Regions from separate parts of the Staphylococcus nepalensis genome, predicted to be linked through region 2. Evidence: predicted binding sites of a transcription regulator. Region 2 holds the regulator's gene; the other holds the start of a gene.

Region 1 (12,961 bases), 600 kb from region 2:
GCCAATAATGAATAGCATTCAACTTGTAAAATATGACTTGATTAGTATTTTTAAAAGTCCATTGACTTATTTAGCGTTATTATTGACTATTTTGCCAATGATTGGATTTACAATTCTATTTGTTCAACAATCTGACGAAATGAATGGAAATACATTACTTGCGATAGGTAGTTGGTTCTTTTCAATTATGGGCTTGCTTTTTGTAATTAAAACCATTACACGCGATATATCTCAAGGAACAATACAATTGTATATGAATAAGACATCGAGCCGTGTAGGTTATGTTATTGCAAAAGTAATTTCTATTATATTAATAGCAATATTAATAACAGCGATACTTGTGATTTTCATTTTAATTGTTCAAGGTATTGTAGACGGTGAAAATGTTAAAACTGAAAAAATCTTTGAATTACTTTGGTTTTTCTTAATGTTTCATCTATTCTTTGGTTTATTATTATATTTATTTGCGCTAATCGTACCTAAAACAGCGCTTATCTTTACTTTGGGTATTTTCTTAGTATTAATTGTGCCGTTTGCGGAACCATTTTTACCAATGATTCCAAAAATTGGAGACAATATTCAAGATGCATTAAAATATATCCCATTTAGTTATTTAACATCGAAAACAACTACTGGGGATTATACGTTTTCTAATTGGCAATGGTTTATAACATCAGCTTCTATTGTTATTTTATTTATCATCAACTTGTTCTATGCATCTAAGAAAGATATTTAATATAAATAACCGAAATTAAATTTTTTTAAAAGACGTATGAATTGCGGTTATATTAGCGCAATTCATACGTCTTTAGTTATTTAGTAATCAATTTATCTAAAATTGAGTCGTAGACATATTTCCACATTTGTGAATCTGTTTTGTAACGATTGGAGATAATTGCATGTGTTTCTGCAGCTTTATCGTCAAACGTTGGGTCATCTTTTGCAGGTAGCTTTGAGCGTCTTTCATCAACAAAGTTCTGTGCGTGTCTAGAACGAGGTCCCCAAACAGTTTGTTGTTCAAATTCATCGTTAAGAAAAACAAAAATTGGAATGGATCTAGCTGTACCGTTCGTTAAGTATTGATCTATTAAATCTGTGTTTTCATCACGGTGAAATACTCTCACTTCAAAATGAAGTGCTTCACTTATATGTTTCAAAATAGGAAGATTCATCATGGCATCTCCACACCAATCTTCCGTGATAATAAGCACCTTGCTATAAGGTAGTGATTTAATTTTTTCAAGACGTTCATCATCTTGAGGAATTGAGAATGAATTATAAATAGATAGTACATTTTCTTGGTTTTCAGTCATATCCTCAATGTATTGATCAAGCGGTTGACTGTTTTTGAAATAAGTTTCTAAACTTGTCATTGTTTTTCCCCCTTTAATTTATTAGGTATTATTATAGCAACAATTGTTAGTGAAAGAAAATTTTTAATACTCAGAAAAATGATAAGTTTCATCATATGTTTTAAATGAAAATACTATCTGAGTATGCTATATTGTTTACGTATAATGGAGTGTGTAAGCTACTTTGAAACGACATAAAACTTTGGTATTTATTATTTTTTTATTAATGGCCGCAATGGTTTGGATGCTAATTAATTATTTAAAAAATGAACAAACTACAAATTTATCATGTTTAACGATTAATCAAAATAAGGTTAATTCTCAGATTGATATTCGTAATTATATTAAAAATGATGATGTGATGTTAAAAAAATATCAAATTTATTATACAAAATCACAGCCAGACTTGATTTATAAAGTTGATAAAAGCAATGATACGGTTAAATCAATGACTTTAATAAGTGATCAGAGCATCAATACGAATTTCAACACCTCAATTAACAATCGTATACAAAATGTAAAAAACTATCTGGGTAAAAATTTTATTGAGAAAAAATTGCGTAATGGATTTAAGGCTACTATTTATGTGGATAAAGATAATCAAATAAAATTATCTCTCATTCATAAAGATAATAAAATAAAAAAATTGAAATCAATAAGAAGTAACTTTAAAAATGACATTCCATTTAGGTATGTTATTTTTTGAATTGCAATAGAATTTGGTTCAATTTTACGAATTGAATGGTGGTAGATAACTTGGATAAAATCACTTTTTTAAATGCTCTAGAACAAGAATTACATAATCTACCTCGTAATGAGCGAGACAAGATCATGTATGAGTATGAACAATATTTTTTTGAACAAGAAAGTGACGGTAAAAATGAGTATCAAATTATTGGCGCGTTAGAATCCCCAAAGCAAATCGGTAAAGAGATTATGGTAAAAAATGCAATCGTTTCTGCAGAATACAGACCAAATGCTAAAAATATTGTCAAAGCTATTATGGCATCCCTTGGTATGGGGATTCTTTCGTTAGTTATTATTTTGTTACCAATGGTGGTATTGGCTGTATTTATGTTTGGTTTATTGCTTGTGGCTTTTTTCTTAACAATCAGCCCCATATTATTAATTATTCACGGATTACTAAATCATATGATGAGCCTTGCAATTAGTAATTATTTTTTTGCTTTTTCTTTTACAGGATTAGGTATCGTGTTGTTTGTGATTATTGCTAAGTTGAGCCAGCTTGTTTATCGCTTGATTTTAAAATACCTAAGATGGAATATCCGAACAATTAAAGGAAGTGCAGATCTATGAAGCGATTATTTATAGGCGGACTAGGGCTGTTTATCATTTGCTTCCTAATAGGAAGTATTGCCTGGTTCGGTTTTGAAAAGCAAAATGAAAAATTGAACACTGTTAATAAGGTGTTGAATACGAATGATATTAAAAATTTAGATGTATTGACTGAAAATTGTAAAGTCTTAATTAAATCAGGTGGCCAAACTTCGATAAAATATAAAGGCAAAAGAAATATTGACATAAAAGAAGTGGATAATGCTTTAAAGGTAAAAGAAACTAAGGAGTTAGAAAACCACTACGGTTTAAATTTCAACCCCTTTAGACAGTTTGACGATCATTTAATAATCACCTTACCTAAAGAAAAATTAAATAAACTTAAGTTGTCAAGTAGTTATAATTCTATTAACATTAAGAATTTAAATATAAAATCAGCTGAAATATCTAAAAATAATAAAAATGGTGGTAAAGTAAATATAGACAAAACTAAATTTGAAAAATTATTATATAAAGGTGTAAACTCACAAATAAAGCTCGATGACAGTGAAGTTATAAATGCTGATATTAAAACTGAAAATGCAAGAATATTAAGTGAAAACTCGTTAATTCAGAAATCTGTACTGTTAGCCAATCACAGTAATATATATTTATCAGATATAGATGTTAATTCAAATTTTAAAGCATCTACGAAAAAGGGTGATATTAATATTAGTTATAAACAAGCACCTAATAATATATTATTAAAATTATACCCTGTTCATGGTACAACAAATATCAATAATAGTCGTTTTGTGAACGATAGAGTAGGAAACGGAGACAATATTCTAGAGTTATATACAAATGACGGAGATATTAATATCGATTAATAATTTAAAGAGGCTTAGGGATTGAAATGCTCCCTCTAAAGTAGACACTAAAAAAGTGAAAACTTTAGAGGGAGATATTTTTATATGGAATACTTAGTAAGTTGCAAATGTTAAATCGGTGTCTAGGTGACCTGCAATGGTGTAGGTAGACAACGTATCGCCTTTAAGCCATTTTGCAAAATCTATTTTCGTAGGAAAGCTATTTTGACCTATTCCAATCTGTGCAGTTAAAGATTGTGGTTCATACATACTTGTATGTATAGTGCCAGACCAGCTTCTGAACAATTTACTGTATATTTGGTACTGTGGATCATTAAATAGTTGAAAAGCGTCTGCTTTATTTAAGTTTGTTGGTTTATGATTGATCAGTCGTTTTAAACGTTCTTCGGATTCTTTTGTGTAATTTCTATTTTCATGCGTTAAAAGTTTGAAATGGTTCGTGCAAGTAGAATCATAGCGCACATCAATTGAACGCGGTGTAACTTCTACAATAGCAGACGCGAGTTGCTTATCCATGACAATATAACTAAAAGAACTTCTATGCGGTATTTCCTTTAAAAGTTGAATTGCCTCTGACACATTTTTACAATACTGTAAAATGAGTCTGCCTATCATATAACAAACAAAGCCATCGCCAGGATGTTTACGATGCATAAAGTTGTAACCCATAGCTAGACCGGCCTCGTTCATACCATCCATTCTCCCAGTTATACGAGATGTTGGGCCAATCTGCGCTAGCCCGCCATCATTTGGTTGAAATAGTAAATAACGACCGTCATATGTAGCAGGGTGATAATCGTAATTGCGTACCATATAATCTTCACCTAAGAATACAGTACAGCCGCTATTTTTTAACGGGGTAAAACGATAATGTCCAAAATTAAGTATCATTTGGTTAGTAGGAAGATTTAAAACTTCTTGCATCCCTTTTATCTCTTCCCAAATTTGAGGTGCATAAGCTTGAAAAACATCGTAAGTCTCTTTGATATGGATATCAAAACGAGGCATACGTTTTTTCCATTCGCTTTCTCTATTTTTAAGCATGGGCGTTTGTTGCATCCATTCGGCGGTTTTTACGCCTAAATCAAAGTGGGACCCACGATGTGTTAAAATATCTGATTGTATATTTTGCATTTCTAAACTCCTATATTAAAGTGTAATCTTACAAAAATGTCACTTCATTGTAATCTCACGTTAATTGTATTATGTTACTTCGACAGTTATGATAAGGATAACTTTTAAAACTAAATTTGTATGTTAGTTGAATGAGGTGATGAGTATGTTAAATTATTATGGAAAATTAAGAGATGCTATATCAACTTGGTGGGGTAATTAACATCTACAATTATTTTATAGTAGTATAATGTCAACTTCAAATAGTAGTGAGTGTATTCGTGTCGATTGTTTTAACAGATTTAGATTTAATAATAATTTATTTTATGTCTTGAATATGGAATATTACATTAAAAATATTTAGAATAATATATTTGGAAATGGGTATATATTTATTGATGTAGTTAAATGTGCTATCATAAATATTAGACATGTTAATAAATTATTGAGGTGAAACAGAATGTGGAATTTTATTAAAGGTTTATTTAAATTTGTATTTGGTACAATCCTTACTGTATCATTAGCAGCAGGCATCGGTGCTGTAGTATTTGCTTATATTTTCAAAAAAGATTTTGAAGATATCGAAAGTAAAACAAAAGAAATTGTTTCAGATATTGAATCAAATAATTAATTTACTAATAGAACACCCTAGAGTGTTCTATTTTTTTGTCTGAAATACTGATAAACAATCAAGGCTATGTATGATACAAATGTTAGATGACTGGTATTAAATGTCACTGCATAAATCTTTTAATCTTTTAAAAGGTTACTGCTTATGAAGTCCGACAGTTATTATGCAAACGCTCTAGTTCTTGTATGATTTTTCCTAAACTTCTTTACTTAAGGAAGAAAAAATTAAAAAGACAACATAGTTTCCTTTCTGACTTCCATATACAGTATGAATGTCTACATATTCAAAACGTTCAACGAAGTTGTTAATGCTTATCTGATTGAAGGAATTAAGCAATTTATAGGTTCAATCTATGTGAAGTAAGGTTAATGCCTAGTGTCGTGCGAGATTTGCATGATATCAAATAAAGACAATTTAACGATTTCGTTATTATGACATGCATGACCTTTTAACGTCATATGAACCATATCTATATTTTTAATTTTCAGGATGGTATGTTCTAACCAACCATCTTGGTAATATTCTATGTGGATAAGTGTATTTTTATGTAAAGCATAGTGTAATTGACTATTGAGTTCATTTAATTGATCGTCTGATAAAATAGGGCGGTCAATTTTATTTTGATCTACGATATGCTGTTGTATAGCTTCAAATTGCTCAGGTAATGTAGCGAACGGGGCCCATTTAACCATACCACGCCCTTGTGGAATATTAGGGTTTAGTTTTTCTCTTGGAATTTTTCTGTAATCTGTTTCTTTATTATTGTATTTATCTGAATGCATCAAATCACCTCAATATCATAATAGAACATTTGTTCGTGTTTGTGCAAGTTATTCTTCAAAAATTTATAAATCTATTGTCAAAAGTAGGTAATAGGTAAATTTTCATTGAAAGTGGTATCATAAGTATGACAATGTTTTTCAACTAATGGAGACGGTTAAAGAAATGTTTAAAATGTATCATGGAAAATGATAGGATGACATAAGCATTTGGTTTAATAAGCAAGGTGAGTTTTTATGAAGAAACATTATTTAAACGATGTATATGCATGTTTATCAATAAAAAACATTATATTGTCTTTTATTCGTAATATTTATTAAAATGAAAGTATCATAATATGGAGGGGTTTACATGACAACAATAGGATATATTGGTTCATATACAAAAAAAGAAGGTAAGGGCGTCTACCGCTTTGAATTAGATGAACAAACGGGGACGATTACTGAAGTGGAAACGGGTTATGAATTAGAAGCGTCGACATATGTAAATCAACATGACGCTTTTTTATATGCTGTAACACGAGAAGGGGAAGATTGTGGCATTGCAAGTCTTAAAATAGGAGAAGATGGCAAACTCAGTCTTATCAATAAATGTTTAGCTTCCACAAAAGGTAGCGGATGTTATGTTTCAGTATCGCCAGATGGTAAATATGTTTTTGAAGCGGTTTATGGTGCAGGGCTTGCTCGTATCTATGAAGCAAATCCAATTACGGGTGAAGTGGTTCGTTTAATCCAAGAATTAGCACATGATTATCCTACAGGTCCTCTAGAAAGACAAGAGCAACCTCATGTTCATTATTTAGATACCACACCAGATGAACAGTATGTTGTAGCAATGGATTTAGGTACTGATAAGCTTATAACATATGAATTTGGTGAAGAAGGTTATAGCGAATATGCCGTATTTGACTTTGAACCAGGTGATGGGCCAAGACATATTACATTTCATGAAAATGGTGAAATTGCTTATGTAGTTCATGAATTATCTAATGTTGTAAGTGTTATGCAGTACAAGAATGGTGAATTTTCGGAAATTGAACGCCATGCAACGATTCCTGAAAATTTTGAAGGTGCTACAAAGTTAGCTGCGGTAAGATTATCTCATGATCAAAACTTCCTATATATTAGTAATAGAGGACATGACAGTATCGCAATTTTTAAAATAGGAGATAACGGAGCCACAATTTCCTTAGTAGACATAGTGGCTAGTGGAGGAGTATTTCCCCGCGATTTTAATATTACTGAGACAGATGATTTCTTAGTTTGTGCACACCAAGAAGATGGTTATGAGCTAACTGTATTTAAACGAGATAAAGTGACTGGAAAATTAGAAAAATCTGATGGTCAATACACTGCACCAGAAGGTGTTTGTGTTCAGTTTTTACAATAATAAAAAATATAAAAGTCCGAAAGCTAAATTTTAGTTTTCGGACTTTTATATTTTAATATTATTTATTGAAAAAGGCTTTAATATACTTGAATTTCCCTTTATAAGGTGGGAAAAGTAAGCTTGATTCAAGCCGTGTAGATTTAAAAATATATGATTTATCATGGCTAAATGTATCGAAAGTATACTTACCGTGATATTTTCCTATACCAGAAGCACCAACACCACCAAATGGTAAGTTTGGGTTTGCTAAATGCATTAAAGTATCGTTTATTGCGCCTCCACCAAAGGATAGTTCGTTTAAGACACGTTCTGAACTGTTTTCATCTTCGCTAAATAAATAAAGACTGAGCGGTTTAGGTTTAGTGCGTATTAAATCAATAGCTTCGTTAAAATCGTCATAAGTTATAATTGGCAATAATGGACCGAAAATTTCATCATCCATAATTTTTGAATTGATGGTAATGCCGTCTAAAATAGTAGGTGCAATATAATTTTCATCAGCATCTGTTTGACCGCCAAAACTTATTTCAGGTTTATGGATATTTAACAATTCACTTAAACGGTTAAAATGCTTCTCGTTTACAATACGGCCATAATCTGGGCTTTCCTGTATATTTTCTCCATAAAATTCAGTGATTGTTTTTGTTAACGCGCTAATGAGCTCATTTTTGACCTTACGATTTACAAGTAAGTAATCCGGTGCAACACAAGTTTGGCCTGCATTCGTAAATTTACCAAAGCTAATACGTTCACTTGCCACTTTGATATTAGCACTTTCGTCAATGATGGCCGGGGATTTTCCGCCGAGTTCTAAAGTAACAGGTGTTAAATGTTCACTTGCTGCCTTATAAACAATGCGGCCAACTTGTTCACTACCAGTAAAGAAAATATAGTCAAAAGGTAATTGAAGTAAAGATTGTGTAGTTTCAGCGTTTCCCTGAATAATACTAATATACTCAGGGGCAAATGCATCTGTAATTATTTTCTCTATTATTTCTGATACGTTTGGTGTGTATTCAGAAGGTTTGAGTATAACAGTATTACCAGCTGCAATAGCACCAATTAATGGTTCTATGAGCAATTGGAAAGGGTAGTTGAAAGGACCGATAATTAAGACTGTGCCATAAGGTTCCTTCATAATATAGCTTTTAGTAGGAAACATATATAATGGCGTATTTACTTGTTTGGTTTTTGACCAATTTTTAAGTTCTTTACGAGCTAATTTAATACTTTTTAATGTATAACCAATTTCTGTTGCATATGTTTCTACTTTGTTTTTACCTAAATCTTTTTGAAAAGCTTCAAGTAATTCATTTTCATAGTTTTTAATACTTTTGCTTAACTGTTTAAGTTGTTTTTTTCTAAATTTAAGAGATTTAGTCTCATGAGTATTAAAATATTGTTTACTATTGTGGAAAGTTTGTTCTATTAAATTCAAATATTATTCCTCCTAGTATATTGGCGATTTAGATAGCTCAAAATAGTTGATAAAAAACTGGAACATAACAATTATGTCCCAGTTTTGCTGTTTAGTAAAATATTTAAGTTTTCAATTTAACATAGTTATTTAAAATTATTGTGTTGAACTAACTCAAAGCTTCCGTGATTTGTGGTACAACTTGTTTTTTACGTGATACAACACCTGGAAGGAAAGCGGTATTGTTTTCAAGTTGAACATTAAACGCAGAACCTACTTTATCTTTCTCTGCACCAACAACTAGAATTTTAGAGTCACTATTGATTATATCAGTTACAAGTAATACAAAAAGATCATACTTTTCATTTGTACTAACTTCTAACATTTCTTTTTCTAATTCTTCTTGGCGTTCAAATACTTCGTTAATGTCTACAGTGTTAACTTGTCCAATACGTGTAATATAGTCACCCATGTTAAATGATTTTGCGTCCATATTTAATAGTTCAGTTGCAGTTTTATCAGTTGTAGAGGCTCCAGCTTTTAACATCTCTAAACCATACGCTTCTAAATCAACATTAGCAATTGATTTTAATGCTTCCGCAGCTTCAATATCTTCTTGTGTGCAAGTAGGAGACTTAAATAATAAGCTGTCTGAAATAATAGCAGAAATCATTAAACCAGCGATTTCTGGTTTGATTTCAAATCCACGTTCTTTATACATTTTGTATAAAATTGTTGCAGTACAACCTACTGGCTCAGCACGGTAGTATAAAGGTGCTGCAGTTTCAAAGTTAGAAATTCTGTGGTGGTCGACTACATGTTTGATTGATGCTTTATCGATTGTATCAGCACTTTGTTGGAATTCATTATGGTCCACTAAAATGACGTTTTGATCATTTAAGTCATCGCTTAATAATGCTGGCGTTGAAACTTTAAACTGATCTAATGCGTATTGTGTTTCAGGACCTATTTCACCTAATCGAAAAGGTGTTGCCTCTGCGTTTCCTGTTTGTTGTTCAAAGTCTGCCATAATAATCGCTGATGAAATTGCATCTGTATCTGGATTTTTATGCCCGAAAATATAAGTTTTTGCCATGTTTAAATTCTCCTTATTTTATATTTAGTTATATTTTATCATGATTTTGTATTGTTATTCTACTTCAGCACCTAGAGAATTTTTAAAGTGGTCTAAAGCCCATTGATGGCCCGTTGGATTAAACGACGCCACGCCTTTATGAGAGATTGAAATAGAATATCCTAAATTATATGCAGTAATAGCAGTATGGAGTACGCAAATGTCGGTACACACACCGACAATTTCTAAATGTGTAATGTTTCTTTCGCGTAACATAATATCTAATGGCGTACCACAAAAAGAATCATAACGTGTTTTATCTAAATAATGTACATGATCGTTAAACAGGATATTTTGATAAATATCATTTACTTTGCCATAAAGTTCTCTTCCTGTAGTATCTATTATATTATGAGGAGGGAAAAGTTTGTTTTCTGGATGATACGTATTTTCTTCATAATGTAAATCCATAAGGAAAAAAATATTAGCTTGTTTATTGTTATAAGCTTCAATTCTTTCGATAATATAATTTTCAATTTGTTGACCAGGAAGGCCACAAGTTAATTTACCATTATCAGCCACAAAATCATTTGAATAGTCGACAATGATAAGTGCGCTATTTTTCATATTATGTAACACTCCCAAAATTTTAGATTACAGCCATTATATCTTAAGTAGGTAAATCAATAAAGATGCAAATAAAGCGTTTAAGAAACTTTGTATTAGTTTATTATAGAGTATGAAATTGAGAAGGAAGGTGGATTAATGCGGATTAATGCTAAACAATTTGGTTTGAAAGGAAAGGACAAACGAGCAGATACACGTGCAATGCAAAAAGCATTAAAATATGCTAAAAAACACAAACATACTACAATCTATGTCCCTAAAGGGGAGTATCATATACATAGACCACTGGTAATATATGATTCCACGACCTTAATACTGGATGATGAAGCGGTATTAAAAAGAGTAGGTAAAGATACATTATTGAAAAATGGAAACTGGTTAAAATCTTATTATGGATATGATGGTAATGGGCATATACATATTGCTGGAGGTACATTTGATATGAATGGGTATCAATATCCGTATAACAATACTGCAATGTGTATGGGGCACGCAGAAGATATTCAAATCATAAACGTCACATTTAAAGATGTGGTTGGGGGTCACGCACTTGATGCATGTGGAATCAACGGTTTATATATCAATAGATGTCAATTCCTAGGATTTAATGATAATAATGGTACACGCCCATTTTCTGAAGCGGTACAACTAGATATCCAAGTAAAAGGCGCTTTTCCTAAGTTTGGCGCTACTGATGGGACAATAACTAAAAATGTAGTGATTGAAAATTGCTATTTTGGAGGTTCTAAAACGCCTCATATGGATGCATGGAACAGGGCGATTGGCTCTCATGCAAGCAGGTATAATCAATTTTACGAAAATATTCATATTCGATTTAATACGTTTGAAGGCATGAACCAATACGCGCTCACACCTTTAAAATCTAAAGATATATTTGTGCATCATAATGTATTTAAAAATTGCGTGGGCGGTTTACGTTTTTTAGCAGTCAAAGATGGCAAAAATGCACAAGATCTCAAAGGGAATGTAAGGCCGACGCAAGCAGGAAAGAATTTATATATTTATCGTAACCAATTTTTGGGTTATATGGCTAAAGATGCAATTCGTATCCAAAGTTACAATAATATAAAGCACAATCGTGTTTTAATCGCTCAAAATGATTTTGGTTATAGCTCTCAAACCTTATATTTGAAAGATATACAGAACTTGCATCTTTTAAGTCAAGGAAATATAAAAATTAAAAAAGTGAATGTGAAATCAATTTAAACGTCGCTTAGTTTCACATTTCTGAGTTAAAACATTAATATATAATATTGAAATCTAATTAGAATTATATTATGTTATAGAGTGATAATTTAAGAAAATTCAGAAAACATCTGAAATAAGGGGGAACATTATGAGTGATAAAAGCAAAGGGGAAATGAGACGTTCTCAGTATTTAACTTTCTTTTCTAAAGACAAAGAAAAGAAACCGTATAATGCAGGGCAATTTGTAGGTTTAATTTTAGGACCGCTACTATTTATTTTAACATTATTGATTTTTCAGCCTGAAAATTTATCAAATAAAGGTGTTTTCGTGCTTGCTATTACAATTTGGATTGCTATTTGGTGGATTACTGAAGCGATTCCGATTGCAGCAACTAGTTTATTGCCACTCGTTTTATTACCTGTTGGTCATGTGCTCAGTCCAGAAGAAGTATCTGCTCAATATGGCAACGATATTATATTCTTATTCTTAGGTGGGTTTATTTTAGCGATCGCTATGGAAAGATGGAATTTACATACACGTGTAGCTTTAACAATTATTAGTATTTTAGGCACAAGCACAGGGAAAATATTGTTAGGATTTATGATTGCAACGGGCTTTTTATCTATGTTTGTTTCAAATACAGCAGCGGTTATGATTATGATTCCAATTGGCTTGGCAATTATTAAAGAGGCTAATGAGTTAAAAGGTGAACAAATGAATGCTACGAGCATTAGTAAATTCGAACAATCTATGGTGTTAGCTATTGGTTATGCGGGTACGATAGGTGGTTTAGGTACACTTATTGGGACACCGCCACTCATTATTTTAAAAGGGCAATATCAATCAGCTTTTGGTGAAGAAATCAGTTTTGCTAAATGGATGATAATTGGTGTGCCAACCGTTATTATATTACTTGTTTTAGTGTGGCTATATTTGCGCTATGTCGCTTTCAAACATGATATGAAAGAATTACCAGGCGGTCAAAATTTAATTAGAAAAAAACTAGATGAATTAGGTAAAATGAAATATGAAGAAAAAGTAGTTCAAGCTGTTTTTATTTTAGCCAGCTTATTATGGATCAGCAGAGAGTTTTTATTGAAAAATTGGTCGCTTACTTCAGAAGTAGCGGACGGTACGATTGCAATGTTTATTGCTGTTTTGTTATTTTTGATACCTGCTAAAAATAAAGAACAACATACCCG
Region 2 (12,961 bases):
AAACTTGCAAAAGCCCCTTTTTCGCCTAACATCGGGTCAACTAAAAACTTTTTATCTGCATACTCAATGATGCTTGTAGCATTTCTTATATGTGTTATGTTCATAAATAATTCCTCCAAATTTTTGTATATATTTATCTTAATTGGATGGTCTATGTGTTTAAATATAAATTTCAAAGAGTTTTTAACTAAATACTTGAAAATTGAAAGTGAGTGATAAAAATGGACGAATTAGACAAAAAAATAATTAGCGAATTAAAAAATAACAGTAAAATTTCAATGAAGCATTTAGGAGCAAAAGTAAATCTAACTGGTCAAGCAGCAACAAATAGAGTGAAAAAATTAGAGGATGACAACGTTATTACTGGATACACGATTGCTTTAAACCAAGAAGCATTAGACTGTAAAGTCCATGTATTTATTAATATTTATACTCATAAAATTTCTCATAATTCATATCTTGATTTTATTCAGGAAGAGAGCATTTTTGTTATGAATAACTATAAAGTAATAGGCGACCCATGTTATCTTTTAGAGTGCCGTTTCCCAAATAATGATTATTTAAATGCATTTCTTGCGCGATTAAATAAGCACGCAAACTATAATGTTTTAATGGCAATATAAAAGGCCAATCTCATTAATTAAACGGGGAACTAAAAGTGGCATGATTGCCATTTAATATTGAATTATATTGCAATAAACATCATTAATTTGGTAGTATTTATATTCATTTCTTTGCTAGTAATAAAAAACGAGGTAGCGAAATCTACATAGAAAATGTGATCCCGTTACCTCGTTTTTGTGTTTTTGCATATTTTGATGTCATACATACGATGATTTGACTATTTAGCGGTATGGGTCCATTCATTTTTGCCGCGATGTCTTTTTACGTGTGCATAAACATTGTCTGCAGCGTAGTCTAAATTAGTGTAAACCGTAATCGAGAATGCAGATTGGTTATCCTCAAATGCTTCTTCTGAAAACAATTCTTTAAGATGGCTAAAAAGACTTTCCATTTGTGAGCGGTCTAAACTTGGGTATTCTCGTAATGTTCTTTTGATTAGTTGGTCATGTCTTTCTTCAAGTGATTGTACAACAATAACAAAACGCTCATCAGTTTCTAAAATATCGTCAAATAGATTTGTTTGTCCAATCATAATTTCCACCTCTAAGTAATTAAATTATTAATCTTATTATACTATACTTTCTATATACTGAAAATAACACCAACTTCTGAAAAAGCAATTTCTTTTGTAACCAAGGTTAATTTATATAAAAGTAGGGAATACAATTACTATGTTATTAGCAAAAAATTCACCCCAAAAATTAGATTTCTAGTCTAACTTTTGGGGTGAATAGTATGATACTTGTATTAGTGGTTAAGTATCTAATTATAATCGTGGTTTTTTAAATCAATTTCTTCGAGTTTAACAATTTTAGTTTTTCTAATGTACTTATGGATAAAGTAAATTAAAGCTAATATAACCATTGGTAATAAGTTTCGGATTAACGCGCCGATATCACCAGCCAAAATTGCACCAAGTGAATTTCCTACAAATAGGAATAACAAAGCAATGATTACTATAATTGGTCCGAAAGGATAGAACGGTGCCTTATAAGGTAATACATCATCAGGATTTTTATTTTGTTTTTTAATTGCAGAACGCAGTCTGATTTGGGCTATTATACTAGATGCCCAAACAACAATGACTAAAGACCCAATGATATTTAGCAATGAAAATACAATGTCTGATTTAAATTGAGCTAAGATAATTACAAACAAGACAATGATAAACGTCACAAATATTGATACTATAGGTAATTTTGTAGTCTTATTAAGTTTACTTAAAAATTTAGGTGCTTGTTTATCTTCTGCCATTGAGAATAACATTCTACTTGTTGTATAAATTCCAGAGTTTGCAGCAGATAATAATGAAGTTAAAATTACTGCGTTAATTACTGATGCTGCAAATGCGATACCTACACGATCAAACACTATTGTAAATGGGCTTTGTGATACAGATTCACTTTCATTCAATAATAATGGATCAGTATAAGGAATTATCGCTGAAATGACCGCAATTGATAAAACATAGAATAATAAAATTCTCCAAAAGACTTGTCTAATTGCTTTGGGCATAGACTGACTTGGGTTTGAAGATTCGCCAGCTGTTACAGCAACGACTTCTGTGCCTCCAACTGAGAATCCAGCTACAAGTAAAACCCCTAAGAAACCAGAGATGCCACCAACAAAAGGTGCTTCTCCTGTTACATAATTACTCAAGCCATATGTCTGACCGCCTAAAATGCCTATAATTGTTAATACGCCAATAACGATGAAAATAATAATGGTTGCAACTTTAATGAGTGATAACCAAAACTCTGTTTCACCAAAGGCCTTTACTGAGAATATATTAAGTAAGAAAAGAATGACAAGGAAGATGATGCTCCAAGTGACAGGACTAAAAAATTGGAAGAAATCCCAATAATAAATTACACTAGAAGAAATAATAACATCGACACTTGTAACTAACAGCCAAATTGCCCAATATAGCCACCCCATAGTGAAACCGAGGGAGCTATCTACAAAACGTGTTGAATAGGAACTGAAAGAACCTGAAACAGGATAAAATGTAGCTAGTTCACCAATCGAAGCCATTAAGAAATATAACATCACACCAATGATTAAATAGGCAAGTATTGCGCCACCAGGTCCTGCTTGCGAAATCACGCTACCAGTAGCAACAAATAGGCCTGTACCAATTGCACCACCAATTGCAATCATTGAAATGTGCCGAGAATTAAGACCACGGTTCATATTGTTTTGTGCCATAATACAGTCTCCTATGTTCTATTAAATTTTAAATATATATTATCCATTCTAATGCTTTTGAGCTGTACAAGCAATGCTTTTTATGACTGTCTTGCTATAAATTTTCAAATATTTTGAAAATTAGTATTTATATGTATATTGTTAGTTGCTTTTAGAAAAATTATAGATTAAAATAAGTACTAGGTAATAATTATTATTGATTAGTAAAGGCGGGGGAATTTTGATGAGTAACAGGAAAAAATTAACGAGCCTCTTTGGCGCACCAGTCTCAGATAGAGAAAATAGTATGACAGCCGGCCCTAGAGGACCATTATTAATGCAAGATTGGTACTTTTTAGAGCAAATGGCTCATTTTGATAGAGAAGTTATACCGGAAAGACGTATGCATGCAAAAGGGTCAGGTGCTTTTGGTACTTTTACGGTTACAAACGATATTACACAATATACTTCAGCTAGCATTTTCTCTGAAGTAGGCAAACAAACTGAAATGTTTGCGCGTTTTTCAACTGTAGCAGGTGAAAGAGGCGCAGCTGATGCAGAACGAGATATTCGTGGGTTCGCGTTGAAGTTCTATACAGATGAAGGTAATTGGGATTTAGTAGGAAATAATACACCAGTATTCTTCTTTAGAGACCCGAAACTATTTGCTAGTTTAAACCACGCTGTTAAACGTGACCCAAGAACAAATATGAGAAGTGCACAAAACAATTGGGATTTCTGGACTTCTTTACCTGAAGCATTACATCAAGTAACAATTTTAATGTCAGACCGTGGTATACCTAAAGGTTTTAGAAATATGCATGGTTTTGGATCTCATACTTATTCTATGTACAATGATAAAGGTGAACGTGTTTGGGTGAAATTCCATCATAGAACGCAACAAGGTATTGAAAACTTACAACCTGACGAAGCGGCAAAAATTGTTGGGGAAGACAGAGAATCATCACAACGTGATTTATTCGAAGCAATTGAAAACAAAGATTATCCAAAATGGAAAATGTATATTCAAGTCATGACAGAAGAACAAGCGCGCAACCATAAAGATAATCCATTTGATTTAACAAAAGTTTGGTATAAAGGAGACTATCCTTTAATAGAAGTTGGAGAATTTGAATTAAATCGCAACCCAGACAACTATTTCCAAGATGTTGAGCAGGCTGCTTTCGCCCCAACTAATATTGTACCTGGGATTGATTTCTCTCCAGACAGAATGTTACAAGGTAGATTATTCTCATATGGCGATGCACAACGCTACAGATTAGGCGTCAATCATTGGCAAATACCAGTTAACCAACCTAAGGGTGTTGGCATTGAAAATATTTGTCCATTTAGCCGTGACGGTCAAATGAGAATTATAGATAATAATCAAGGCGGCGGCACACATTATTATCCAAACAGTGATGGTTCATTCGAAGATCAACCTGAATTTAAAAAACCTGGACTAAAAATTGAAGGTGAAGCATATGAATATGACTTCAGAGAAGATGACGATAATTACTTCGAACAGCCAGGACGTTTGTTCAGAATACAATCTAAAGAACAGCAAGCGCGAATTTTTGAAAATACAGCTAATGAAATGCAAGGTACTACATTAGAAGTTCAACATCGTCATATTCGCCATTGTTATAAAGCGGATAGTGAATATGGTAAAGGTGTGGCGAAAGCATTAGGTATCGACATAAATGATGTAGATTTAGAAATTGCAGATTAATCATTGCACGCTTATGATTAACAATTTACAATAAAAGTTTTAAAATGCGCGTTTAAGATATAAACATGCCTATTTAAAATAAAGATGCACCTTCATTTCAAAATGGAAGGTGCATTTTATGTTTGAATTTTTGGGATATTCAATGCATATGTTTATCTAAGGGCATGTTTAATTTACGTTATTAGATAGGTTAATAAATATAAAAAGACAAACCAAATGTCATAAGTCATTTGGTTTGTCTTTAACTGTAAACATCATTTAATTAATCGTAACTGCTTAAATGTAATGCTGAACAGGGCACATTAGATTTAAGCGTGTAAGTCATTTATTTTAATTTGAATTATCTTGTCTTTATACCTAAGAAATTTTGCGAATAGAAATGCATTTTTCCACAATTGTTACATAATAATGTTATTAACGGCGTTGGATCATTACCTAAGGAAGCAGTTAACAATGGTAGGAAATAATGACCATCTAAAATTTCAATATCAGGACGCTCGCAGTTACACACACTTTTATCTTTTGTTTTTTCAGTTATTGAATCAATAATGTGTTTTTTTTGTTCATCCGTAATGTGACGATTTTCCATATAAAAATTCCCTCCAATATATTTTATATACTTATTTCATTATAAGGGTAGTTATGATTTATTAGAAGACCTTAAATGCATTTAATAGTGATATTTAAGTATATTATTGTTAATTAACGCTTTGTTGTGTGATTTAATGTATTGTTTCAACCCAGTTACATAGCGCGGTGTATCATTAATAGAAATTAAAACTGAAGTGCCCATCGGTAGTGTAAGTTGCCCCTTATCATAATTTATACATATAAGTTGTCATGTTAATTTAGTTTAGCGGTGTTTATTAAATTATACGAAAAAGCCTTTTTGTACTAAATTCCATATTTTATAACGATTTTGTAACGTGTTGACGCCAGGGAAGTATATGAGTGAGAGACTATAGGCTTGAACCATACCTCATACCTCAGGCAAGCATGCACGACCAAAACTGTAAGATTTTAAATAAAATAAGAGCTAACCCATTACGGATTAGCTCTTATTTTTAAGTGTCGTATTAAAAAGATAATGAAAGCACAGAATTATTTAGTTTCACGATGTAAAGTGTATTTATTTAATCGTGGGCAGAATTTTTTAAGTTCAATACGTTCTGGATTGTTACGCTTGTTTTTAGTACTGATGTAGTTACGATCGCCACATTCTGTACAAGCTAATGTAATATTTACGCGCAAAATTAACACCTCTTTCTTAACAGGAATCATTACGTTTTAAAATGATACCATAATTAATCAATATATTCAATGAAAAATGCTTTACTTAACTTGAAGATATCCTAATATACCTAACTATTATACCCCTTTTAAAAAATAATTTTCAATGACCAAATCGTTTTAGTTTGATTTATGAAAAGCATATGTTAATATTTAAAACGTAACGATTACGATTTAAAGGAGAGAAAGATATGGCAAAAAAATCAAAAATTGCTAAAGAAGAAAAAAGAGAACGCTTAGTTGCTCAATATTATGAATTAAGAAAAGAGTTAAAAGCAAAAGGCGATTACGAAGCATTAAGAAAATTGCCTAGAGATGCTTCACCTACAAGACTAACACGCAGATGTAAGGTGAGTGGGCGTCCAAGAGGTGTATTAAGAAAGTTTGAAATGTCACGAATTGCATTTAGAGATTATGCACATAAAGGCCAAATTCCTGGTGTTAAAAAATCAAGTTGGTAAAATCAGACTTTAGTTCATTTACATTTAGAGTGAAACCATGTATATTATCTATTGGTAAAGATAAATAAAATGCTATTGTTCGGAAATAATCCTAATATATAGGATTATTTCCTTAGATAATTGTTGAATTCATTTAAAAATCTTACCTTTAAATACTGTTTCACTATTAAATATTAGGGGTTTATATAATTATGAAAATATTTGATTATGAAGATATCCAGCTTATACCAAATAAATGTATTGTGAATAGTCGCTCAGAATGTGATACTGCAGTGGAATTCGGACCAAAAGAATTTAAATTACCTGTTGTGCCTGCAAATATGCAAACAGTGATGAATGAAACTTTGGCAGAATGGTTTGCTGAAAACGAATATTTCTATATTATGCATAGATTTGACGAAGCAGCACGTATACCTTTTGTGAAAAAAATGCATAGCAAAGGCTTGTTTGCTTCTATTTCAGTTGGCATTAAAGCACGTGAATTTGAATTTGTTGAAAAAATGGCAAACGATGGTGTAATTCCTGAATATATTACAATTGATATTGCACACGGTCATTCAGATGCTGTAATCCATATGATTCAACATATTAAAAAACATATTCCTGATTCCTTTGTTATTGCAGGTAATGTTGGGACGCCTGAAGGAGTTCGAGAATTAGAAAATGCGGGTGCAGATGCAACGAAAGTAGGTATTGGGCCTGGCCGTGTTTGTATTACTAAAATCAAAACAGGATTTGGTACAGGCGGTTGGCAATTAGCTGCTTTAAATCATTGTAGTAAAGCAGCACGTAAACCAATCATAGCTGATGGAGGTATTAGAACGCATGGTGATATTGCTAAATCAATTCGATTTGGTGCATCTATGGTAATGATAGGTTCATTATTTGCTGCTCATGAAGAATCTCCTGGCGAAACGGTTGAATTAGATGGTAAATTATATAAAGAGTATTTCGGTAGTGCATCTGAATTCCAAAAAGGTGAACATAAAAACGTTGAAGGTAAAAAAATGTTTGTTGAACATAAAGGTTCATTAATGGATACATTAGTTGAAATGCAACAAGATTTACAGAGTTCAATCTCATATGCAGGGGGTAACGATTTAAATTCATTAACTAAAGTGGATTATGTCATAGTTAGAAATTCTATTTTCAATGGAGATAGAGACTAATAATATAGTAGGTGTAAAAAATTAAACGATTTTTATTATATGTAATTGTACTTCTGTTAATTGTGTTAATTACTCCAATTAAAGAATTTGCACCGCTAGAATCGTTGCAGCAACAATTTAAATCAAAAGTAGACAGTTGGTCATCTGATAAGCCTTTAACTGAAAATACCTTAAAAGTACCTGATGAACAAGATTTTGCTTTGAATAATATTCAAATGAATATGTCTAAGGAAGAAGTAGAAGAAAAATTAGGTAAAGCAAAGCGTGTTACTTCAAACGAATATGGTACGAATTGGCATACGTATTATTCTGACGATTACAGAAGTTTTGTTATGGTGAGTTATATTAAAGATAAAGTAAATGGTTTGTATAGTAATCAAAATGTTATTTCTTCTAAATCTAAAATAAAATATAATTCTCCGAAAGATACAGTTAGAGATCGATTAGGTGACCCTATATCAACAAAACAAAAAGGTCATATAAATATAGACGTGCAAGATAGTGAATTTGACAATTTTAAAAAAGACAATATTTATACTACAGCATTTTATGACAAACATAACCAAAACCACTTAACAGCATTATTATTAATTAGTGAAGAAATGGAAAATAGACTTCAACAACAATATGGGGCGCCGTCGGATAATTTAGCTAAGAGCTTTGAATTGCAAAATTTTGACTTAGTAAACGCTGAAAGAGTGCAACATGGTTTAAATACTTTAGATTATTCAACAACTATTTCTGATACAGCACGTAAGCACAGTACTGATATGGCAGAAAATAACTATTTTAATCATGATAATTTGAGTGGAGATTCTCCGTTTGATCGTTTAGAAAGTGATGGACACGATTTTAATGCAGCCGGAGAAAACTTAGCTTATGGTCAACAAAGTAGTATTTATGCCCATCAAGGTTTAATGAATTCTTTAGGACATAGAAAGAACATTCTTAAAAAAGAATTTCGAACATTAGGTGTCGGCGTTGATTTTAATGAACAAAGACAACCTTATTGGACTGAAAATTACACTGGATAGTGTTTACGATTTGTTGAATGAGGGTATCTGTAACCTGTGAGGATGAGATATTATGACAACAAATAAAAAAGATCAAACAGAAGATATACTAGAAAAAGTTAAAGACGTTTTAGAAAAGAATGACGAAAAATAAGAGGTTGCGCTCAACGCGCAACCTCTTATTTTTGTTGAGAGTGTCTTTATTTACAAATAAAATAATTAAATTTCTCTGAAAAGCCCAACGACTTTGCCTAAAACAGTGACTTGGTCTAAATAAATAGGAGACATTGTACTATTTTCCGGTTGCAAACGATAACGTGTTTTTTCTTTATAAAAACGTTTGACTGTAGCTTCATTTTCTTCAGTCATTGCAACAATAATATCACCGTTTTCAGCAATTGTTTGGCTTCTGACTATAACTTTATCTCCATCTAATATACCAGCTTCGATCATACTATCACCAACAACATTTAAGATGAAAATGTCACTGTTATGCGTAGAAGTAAAATGTTCTGGTAATGGAAAGTATTCTTCAACATTTTCGACGGCAGTAATAGGAATACCTGCCGTTACTTTTCCAATTACTGGTACATGTATCGTTGATTCCATATTTGCAGATTCGCCTAGTTGTTCAGTTACAATTTCTATTGCACGGGGCTTGGTTGGATCTCTTTTTATATAGCCTTTTTCTTCTAGTCTTGATAAATGTCCATGTACGGTAGAGCTTGAAGCTAAACCCACAGCTTCACCAATTTCTCGAACACTTGGTGGATATCCTTTTGAATGAACGGTCTGTTTGATATATTCAAAAATTTCATTTTGTCGTTTTGTTAATTCTCTCATAATAGGCACTCCCTACGTTAATTTGTTTTTATTATAGCATGCATGATTCTTTTTTACAAACGTTTGTTCGTTTCAAGGTTGACTAGGAACAGATGTTCTGTTAGAGTTTAGACACAAACAAACGTTCTAGGAGTGACTTATAATGTTCAAATTATATATACATCAAATAAAGCCTTACTTCGTAGTCCTATTAGTTACTATGATTTTAAGTTCTATATTTATTTTAAGTGCACATAATAATGCTGAGTCGGAACAAACGTACGAAATGACAGATCATCAAATCCAAAACAACTCAATTCAAAACGAACAATATCAAATGGATTCAGTGGAAAAAAGCGAACAGAGCAATAAGCCATTTTTGGCAAGAGCAAAATAGAAATATCAAACATTAATTTATTTGGGAGTAAATTAATTGTCTGGTACATATGAAAGTGAGCGGAACTATTTCGTTTCGTTCACTTTTTTGTTATATTTTTTATATTATGAATTACGGAGGTTTAGTATGGCTAAAAACGATGCCGTAGATATCAAGCGTATAAATGAATTAGCAAAAAAGAAAAAAGAAGAAGGATTAACTGAATCTGAGGCTAAAGAACGATCTAAATTAAGAAAAGCGTATTTAGACTCTTTCAGAGATAATTTTAAAAAACAAATTGAAAATACTAGAGTAATTGATCCTGAAGGTAACGATGTAACACCTGAAAAAGTTAAAAAAATATTAGATTCAAAAGACAAAAAAGATAACAACTAAATCAATTTTTTGTTAAACAAACGTCAAATAATGTATAATGGTAATGAATCTTGCTATAAGAAAGGAAGTCATTTAGATGAATAAAGAAAAAGATCAATTAGCAATAGATACGATTAGAGCTTTAAGTATCGATGCTGTTGAGCAAGCAAACTCAGGACACCCTGGATTACCAATGGGTGCTGCTCCAATGGCATATACTTTATGGACACGCCATTTAAATTTCAACCCCCAATCAAAAGATTTCTTCGATAGAGATCGTTTTGTATTGTCTGCTGGTCATGGTTCTGCATTACTTTATAGTTTATTACATGTTTCAGGTAGTTTAGAATTAGATGAATTAAAACAATTTAGACAATGGGGCTCAAAAACACCAGGACATCCTGAATTCAGACATACTGATGGTGTGGAAGTAACTACAGGTCCATTAGGTCAAGGTTTTGCTATGTCTGTAGGTATGGCTATGGCTGAAAAACATCTTGCTGGTAAGTTTAACAAAGAAGATGCTAATGTAGTAGACCATTACACTTATGTACTAGCTTCTGATGGAGATTTAATGGAAGGTATTTCACATGAGGCGGCTTCATTAGCTGGTCATACGAAATTAGATAAACTTATTGTATTATATGATTCAAATGATATTTCTTTAGATGGAGATTTAAACAAAGCTTTTTCTGAAGATGTTAAGACTCGCTTTGAATCATATGGTTGGAAACACATTTTAATTGAAGATGGTAACGATATCGAAGCAATTGATAAAGCAATTGAAGAAGCAAAAGCTTCGGATGTACCAACAATGATTGAAGTTAAAACAATTATTGGTTACGGTGCACCAAACAAACAAGATTCTCATGGTGTGCACGGTGCGCCATTAGGTGAAGATGAAAGAAAATTAGCTTTAGAAAATTATGGTTTAGATCCTGAAAAACGATTCAACGTTCCAGATGAAGTTTATGAAATCTTTCAACAATCAATGCTAAAACGTGCAAACGAAAAAGAAGAAAGCTGGAACAAACTTGTTGAAACATACAGTGAAAAATATCCAGAATTAGCAGAAGAATTCAAATTGGCAATCAGTGGTAAATTACCAGCTAATTACGCTGATGCATTACCAGAATTTGAAGCTGGCCACAGTGGTGCGTCACGTGCAGATTCTGGAGAAGTTATTCAAGCGTTAAGTAAAACAGTACCTTCATTCTTTGGTGGTTCAGCTGACTTAGCTGGCTCAAACAAATCAAATGTAAAAGATGCTGTTGATTTTGATAAAGATACACCTGAAGGTAAAAATATCTGGTTTGGTGTTCGTGAATTCGCTATGGCTGCCGCAGTAAATGGTATGGCTGCACACGGTGGTTTACATCCATATGGTGCAACATTCTTCGTATTCAGTGACTATTTAAAACCAGCGCTTCGTTTATCTGCAATCATGGGCTTAAATTCAACATTTATTTTTACGCATGATTCCATTGCAGTGGGTGAAGATGGACCGACACATGAACCAATTGAACAATTAGCTGGTTTACGTGCCATCCCTAATATGAATGTTATCCGTCCAGCAGATGGTAACGAAACTCGTGTAGCTTGGGAAATAGCACTAGAAGCAGGATCAACACCGACATCATTAGTACTTACACGCCAAAACTTAACTACAATGGACTTGCCTAAAGAAACTGTAGAAGAAGGTGTACGTAAAGGTGCTTATGTAGTGTTTGAATCAGATAAAGCGCCAGAATTCTTGTTATTAGCAACAGGTTCAGAAGTTAATTTAGCTATTGAAGCTGCTAAAGACTTAGAAGCACAAGGTAAGGGTGTACGTGTTGTTTCTATGCCAAACTGGAACGCATTTGATCAACAAACAGATGAATATAAAGCATCTGTTTTACCGCCATCTATTACTAAACGTGTTGCTATTGAAATGGCTTCGCCACTTGGTTGGCATAAATATGTTGGTACTGAAGGTAAAGTAATCGGTATCGACGGATTTGGCGCAAGCGCTCCTGGTGATTTAGTAGTCGAAAAATATGGTTTCACTAAAGAAAATGTATTAAACCAAATTCAAACATTTTAAGTAGTTAAAGCTTAAACAAATATAAAAAAGTTTGGTATGAGAGCGATAGCTCTCATACCAATTTTTTATTATAAATAAAATTTGGATTATATTTACAAACTGAATTTATAATTGATATAATACATAAGGTTGGAAGTATAACTTAATTGAGTAGCTCTTGAAAAGGAGCACTTATTTTAGTAAAATTCATTAGGATAGGAAAGTGGGTGAAACAATGGCAACTTGGTTAGCGATTTTATTAATCGTGTTAGCACTAATTCTAGGACTAGTCGGTGGATTTTTCCTTGCAAGAAAATATATGATGGATTATCTGAAAAAGAACCCACCAATTAATGAAGAAATGCTACGAATGATGATGATGCAAATGGGTCAAAAACCATCTCAAAAGAAAATAAATCAAATGATGACAATGATGAACAAAAATCAAGATGACGCATTCAAGAAGAAGAAATAACGCATAATGACGGGGTTTACGACACTTTCAGTAGTGTTAGTAAACCCCGTCATTTTATTTATATAAAAAACCATACGCTATGCGTATAGTGCAGTATGGTTATACCGTTGTATTAAAAATTGCATCTCTACGTGCTAAAATAATATTTGGTCAGCCAACCAAAATTAACAACATGAGGAGATGCAATTTATGTCATCAGACACAAATAGTTTAGCACATACAAAATGGAATTGTAAGTATCACATTGTCTTCGCTCCTAAATATAGAAGGCAAATTATTTATGGAAAAATAAAGAAAGATATTGGATTAATATTGCGACAGTTGTGTGAAAGAAAAGGTGTAGAAATTATTGAAGCTGAAGCATGTAAAGAT

The links. The regulator LexA, encoded in region 2, represses DNA repair genes until DNA is damaged. The targets are predictions, from matches to a motif close to CGAACATATGTTCG.
Region 1: a site for LexA is predicted at 6,066-6,079, ahead of BJG89_RS05190 (YolD-like family protein). Genes of this name have one in related genera too.

The regions. Positions count from the first base shown of each region.
Region 1 is NZ_CP017466.1:1,122,051-1,135,011, forward strand. Features, by position in the region: gene pmtC (phenol-soluble modulin export ABC transporter ATP-binding protein PmtC) at 1-8, shown strand, start outside; gene pmtD (phenol-soluble modulin export ABC transporter permease subunit PmtD) at 8-736, shown strand; gene BJG89_RS05160 (thioredoxin family protein) at 813-1,373, opposite strand; gene BJG89_RS05165 (hypothetical protein) at 1,537-2,058, shown strand; gene BJG89_RS05170 (HAAS signaling domain-containing protein) at 2,109-2,669, shown strand; gene BJG89_RS05175 (DUF4097 family beta strand repeat-containing protein) at 2,666-3,517, shown strand; gene BJG89_RS05180 (C45 family autoproteolytic acyltransferase/hydrolase) at 3,611-4,651, opposite strand; gene BJG89_RS05185 (hypothetical protein) at 5,091-5,261, shown strand; gene BJG89_RS05190 (YolD-like family protein) at 5,627-6,043, opposite strand; gene pglS (6-phosphogluconolactonase) at 6,393-7,430, shown strand; gene BJG89_RS05200 (aldehyde dehydrogenase) at 7,489-8,868, opposite strand; gene BJG89_RS05205 (manganese-dependent inorganic pyrophosphatase) at 9,017-9,943, opposite strand; gene BJG89_RS05210 (cysteine hydrolase family protein) at 9,998-10,549, opposite strand; gene BJG89_RS05215 (glycosyl hydrolase family 28-related protein) at 10,688-11,776, shown strand; gene BJG89_RS05220 (SLC13 family permease) at 11,907-12,961, shown strand, end outside.
Region 2 is NZ_CP017466.1:1,725,181-1,738,141, reverse strand. Features, by position in the region: gene BJG89_RS08230 (MBL fold metallo-hydrolase) at 1-104, opposite strand, end outside; gene BJG89_RS08225 (Lrp/AsnC family transcriptional regulator) at 222-623, shown strand; gene BJG89_RS08220 (hypothetical protein) at 842-1,156, opposite strand; gene BJG89_RS08215 (amino acid permease) at 1,387-2,832, opposite strand; gene BJG89_RS08210 (catalase) at 3,056-4,543, shown strand; gene BJG89_RS08205 (hypothetical protein) at 4,884-5,132, opposite strand; gene rpmG (50S ribosomal protein L33) at 5,645-5,794, opposite strand; gene rpsN (30S ribosomal protein S14) at 6,025-6,294, shown strand; gene guaC (GMP reductase) at 6,486-7,463, shown strand; gene BJG89_RS08185 (CAP domain-containing protein) at 7,484-8,497, shown strand; gene lexA (transcriptional repressor LexA) at 8,696-9,319, opposite strand; gene sosA (DNA damage-induced cell division inhibitor SosA) at 9,462-9,695, shown strand; gene BJG89_RS08170 (DUF896 domain-containing protein) at 9,822-10,070, shown strand; gene tkt (transketolase) at 10,147-12,135, shown strand; gene BJG89_RS08160 (YneF family protein) at 12,350-12,589, shown strand; gene tnpA (IS200/IS605 family transposase) at 12,779-12,961, shown strand, end outside.